2 regions of the Nocardioides maradonensis genome follow, and region 2 is predicted to be linked to the other one. Evidence: riboswitches for the same ligand, from Rfam matches in the RefSeq annotation. Region 2 holds a riboswitch; the other holds the start of a gene.
What was found. A riboswitch is a leader RNA that binds a small molecule or an ion and turns the genes downstream of it on or off. The one in region 2 is predicted to bind cobalamin.
Positions count from the first base shown of each region.

Region 1: it holds a riboswitch for cobalamin, as region 2 does, so the genes downstream of both, ACYVAQ_RS18850 (prenyltransferase/squalene oxidase repeat-containing protein) here and ACYVAQ_RS10045 (nitrite reductase) in region 2, are expected to answer to the same signal.

Region 1 is NZ_BAAHAZ010000018.1:6,346-8,524, forward strand. Features, by position in the region: gene ACYVAQ_RS18845 (hypothetical protein) at 1-10, opposite strand, end outside; gene ACYVAQ_RS18850 (prenyltransferase/squalene oxidase repeat-containing protein) at 16-1,125, opposite strand; cobalamin riboswitch at 1,200-1,320, opposite strand; gene ACYVAQ_RS18855 (hypothetical protein) at 1,694-2,179, shown strand, end outside.
Region 2 is NZ_BAAHAZ010000007.1:97,717-99,895, forward strand. Features, by position in the region: gene ACYVAQ_RS10040 (precorrin-8X methylmutase) at 1-422, opposite strand, end outside; gene ACYVAQ_RS10045 (nitrite reductase) at 419-1,243, opposite strand; cobalamin riboswitch at 1,298-1,429, opposite strand; gene ACYVAQ_RS10050 (AMP-binding protein) at 1,591-2,179, opposite strand, start outside.

The sequences.
Region 1 (2,179 bases), on a different contig from region 2:
GTCGCCGCACCGCTGTCACTTCTCGGTCGGGCAGGCCGCTGCCGGAGCAGACGCGGGGACGGACAACAGCGCGGGCAGCGCCTGGGCCGACGCGAGCCGCCAAGTGAAGGCGGTCTTCGCCGTGATGCCAGAGGCAGCGGCACCGGTCAAGGTGGCGTCGTCGTACGCGATGGCACCGGCGGCATCCGACAGCTTGCCGGCACAGCCCGACGGGACCTGGTGGGCGCGGACCCACGTCGCCGCGGACGCGGCCTCGGCGTCCATGCCTGCGAGCCGCAGCGCCGCGGCTGACAGACCGGTGCTGTCGGCGTTCGGGCCGCTCTGGCCGCCACCTATGTTGGCCACGAAGGAGCCGTCCTTGCCCTGGACGCTCGTCAGCCACCCCGCAGCGTGCTGCAGGGCGCCGGCGAGCACCTGGTCATTCGCCGCCTTGTCCTGCAGGAGCACCACAGCGAGCGCCGTGGTGTCCACCGAGGCCGGGTCACCGGCGTGGCAGCCCTGCACGGGCGCATTCGGCTTGGCGAAGTCCTGACGGAAGTAGCCGGCTGAGCACTGCTGATCCAGCAGGAACTTCTCCGCGGCGGGAGCTTTCTTCGAGCGCGCATTGAGCAGGCCCCGCACAGCCCAGATCTCGCCGAACACGTTCGCGTAGTCGCCGTAGGAGCTGACATCGGCGATGCGACCGGTCGGCGCCGTGAGCGACTCCATCTGCTTGACGAGGTCCAGGCCGCCGAACGACCGAGGGTCGGCGCCGGTATCCGTGGCGAAGGACAGCAGCTTCGCCGTCGCGCCGGAGTACTCGTCCTTGCCAGGGCGGCTGTACGCCTTGGCGCCCGTGGCGAGCGCGGCCCCGACCTGCGCCAGGGCGGGCGACTGCGGATCGACGTCCCGCAGCGCGTAGGCGAGCTCGACGGTGGTGGAATCGTCGTTCGACTTGTACTGGTGGTTGACCAGGACGCCGTTCTCAAGCTGCCCGGCCAGCCAGGTAGCGCCGTCCGTCGCAGCTTGCGGCACCGTCGTGTCGGACGGGGTGTCGCCAGAGCCGGCGGCGCCACAGGCCGTGAACGTGAGCGCGATGACTGCCGAGCTGGCGGCGCCGGCCCACCGACGTACGGACAGCGACATGTGGATCCTTCCCGCTGTTGTCAGCGGGCCGCGGCTCGGGGCCGCCCGACCCGCTGCTTTCCACGACAGCGTTGGTGTCAGGACGTCCCGTGCCAGGTGCTCCGGCTCGCCGTGTCCCCCGATGAACACGGCCCACGGTTGCGGGTCAGCGCCGGACTCGGACCGGCTTCCCCCACCACGGGCGTGATGAATGATGACCTGAGGGTAACCCGGGGTCCGGGGTGGGCCCCAACCGTGCTCGGGACTTCGGGGCTGGCCAAGGGCGGCCGCACCGTAGCCGCCCGGCACCCCGCCTCAAGGATGCTCGCTGCGCTCGCCCCGCTACGCGGCGCTTCGCGTCCTTGACCCGGGGTCCCGACCGGGCGGCAGGACGGCGCGGAGTCGGCACGGGCTTCGCCCGCGCCGCCGCTTCGCGGCCGCCCCCTCGTCGTTGGTTGAGTAGCTGCGAGCGCCAGCGAGCGGCGTATCGAAACCAACCCACACTCGCCGCTCGAAATGTGACGGGTTATCCACCTACCTCACAGGCTTATCCACTTGTCTAGAACACCTGTACGACTACAATAGACCCATGATCTCGGGCGATCACCACCACATCCTCACCGCCGCCAGCGGTGCCGTGGACGCCCGCCTCCAAGCCGACGTGGACGAGCTCCTCGCCGCCCTCGCGTGGGCCGATCTGCACACCGACGAACCCGAGCCGCGACCCGGCGGCGACCACCTTGTCGGCCTGGGCGGGGACGGGACACCACGGGTGTCCGAGCTCTGCTGGGCCGAGCTCGCGATCGCCCGCCGCGCCGGCGTGATCGCCACCCGCAACCTCGCCGCGGATGCGTTGGACCTGCGCCACCGACTGCCGCTCCTCTTCGAGGACGTCCAAGCGTTGAAGACCCCCGTCTGGGTCGCCCGCAAGATCACCGCCATGACCCGACCCCTCACCCCCGAGGGCGCGGCGCTGGTCGACACCGCGGTCGCCGCCGCGTGGCAGCTCCCTCCCGGCAAGCTCCTCCAGGTCGCCGAGGCCAAGACCATCGAAGCCGACCTCGACGCCCACCGC
Region 2 (2,179 bases):
TTGCCGATGGCCACGACCGCGCCCTCGAGTCGGGGCTCCCACAGCGAGACCGCGGCGGCGGTGCGGGTCGTCGCCCACTCCTTCGCCAGCCCGGGCACCGCGGGGTCGTTGAGCAGGCAGAGCACGTCGTTGTCCCGGGGCAGCCGCGCCCGCGTCACGCCGGTCGCGACCATCGTCGCGTCGCACAGGATCGGCGCGCCCGCCTCGAGCGCCCCGCGCGCGGCCGCCATCAGGCCCGGGTGGACGACGAGGTCCTGGGCCAGGTCGACCTGCCCGCTGCCGTGGATCATCCGCACGGCCAGCTTCTCGGCGTCGGCCGGCACCGCGGACAGGTCGGCCTCGCGGCGGATCGTCGCGAAGGAGTCGACGTAGATCGCGGGGCCCGCGTCGACGTACGGGTAGCGACGGGTGGGCCGGTTCATCGGATCTCCTCGGTCAGGGCGGGAAGCAGCAGGCCACGCCACGGCGTGACGACGAGTGGTCCGTCGGGCAGCGCCTCGACGGCGGCGCGGTCCAGGCCCTCGTCCGGTACGGCGAGGTGCCGCTCGTCGTACGGGAGCGGCCCGGAGGGCGCGGGCACCCGGGGGTCCGGCTCGACGGGTGCGGTCAGCGGCTCGGCGAGCTCGCGGACGTGCCACGGCGCGGTCGGACCGCTCCCCCGGGCCCGCACGAAGTCGACCGCGAGGCCGGCCAGCCGGGCCGCCGCCTCCTCCAGCCTTACGACGTCCCCCCACCCGTCACCGACGCGCAGCTGCGCCTCGGTGTCGGACAGCACCACCAGACCCAGGTCGCACGACCGCTCCACCAGGTCGCCGCTGCCGTCGTCGAGCACGAACAGGAAGCGCGCGGACAGCCCGGCCAGCACGGGATCCGCGCACAGCCGCCGGTCGAGCTCGTCGAGCAGGGCTCCCCACCGGTGGTCGAGCCTGTCGAGACCGGGCGAGGCCAGCACGTTGCGCACGAGCTCGTGGCTGCGGGTCGGCAGCAGCCCGGTGTCCTGCAGCGCCCGCAGCGCGGCCGGGGTGAGTGCGCGGTCGAGGCCGGAGAAGCCGCGCACCTGCAGGTTGGCCCGGCCGGTGACGTGGATCCGTCCGTCGGCGTACTCCTCCGCCACCGCGACCAACGACCGCAGCGTCGCCGCGGACACCCGCCCGCCGATCAGCCGCAGCCGCACCAGCAGCCCGTCGGACGCCGGCCACGGGCGCAGCGCACCGGGGCACAGATCGGCTCGGGTCCGACTCACTGGAGACCTTTTCTGGCCAGGGCCCGTTCGCGGGGCTCACGTCGACCACGCGGCGGTCGCCGCGAGGTGCCAGCAGGTGTTCGGACTCGGGAAGACTCCCTCACCGTTGCGCGTCAGTCCCGGACTTCCACCGGGTTCCCCAACTAGCCGTCACAGGGTAACGCCGCGCGCGCCTCAGCCTGACATCGGTCTTGCCGCCAGACCGAGGCGGGACCTACGGAAGGCAACGGCGAGCGCGGCAGCGCGGCGCCGCCGGCGCTGAGCCGGGGTTCCGCCACAACCGAGCGGAGCGAGGGCGTGGGTGAACCCCGGGATGCGCCGATCAGCGGCGACGCGCTCGCGCCCAACTAGTTCACCTGCCTGTCGCGGCCGTCCCAATACGGCGCCCGCAGCTTGAACTTCTGCAGCTTGCCGGTCGCCGTGCGGGCCAGCTCCTCGCGGAACTCCACCGTGGTGGGGGCCTTGTAGCGGGCCAGCCGCTCCTTGCAGTACTCGATGACGTCGGCCTCGGTCAGCGTCGACCCCGGCGCCACGACGACGAGCGCCTTGATGGTCTCGCCCCACTTGTCGTCGGGGACGCCGATGACGGCGACCTCGTTGACCTCGGGGTGGCTGAAGATGACGTCCTCGACCTCGATCGAGGAGACGTTCTCGCCGCCGGTGATGATGACGTCCTTCTTGCGGTCGGCGATGGTCAGGTAGCCGTCGTCGCCGATCGTGCCGCCGTCACCGGTGTGGAACCAGCCGTCGCCGAGCGCCTTGTCGGTCTCGTCGGGCCGCTCCCAGTAGCCGTCGAGCACGACGTTGGAGCGGGCAAGGACCTCGCCCTCGGCGTCGACCTGCAGCGTCACCCCGAGCGCGGGCGCACCGGCGCGGACCAGCTTCGCGGCGCGCTCCTCGTCGGACAGGTCGTCCCACTCGGCCCGACCGCGGTTG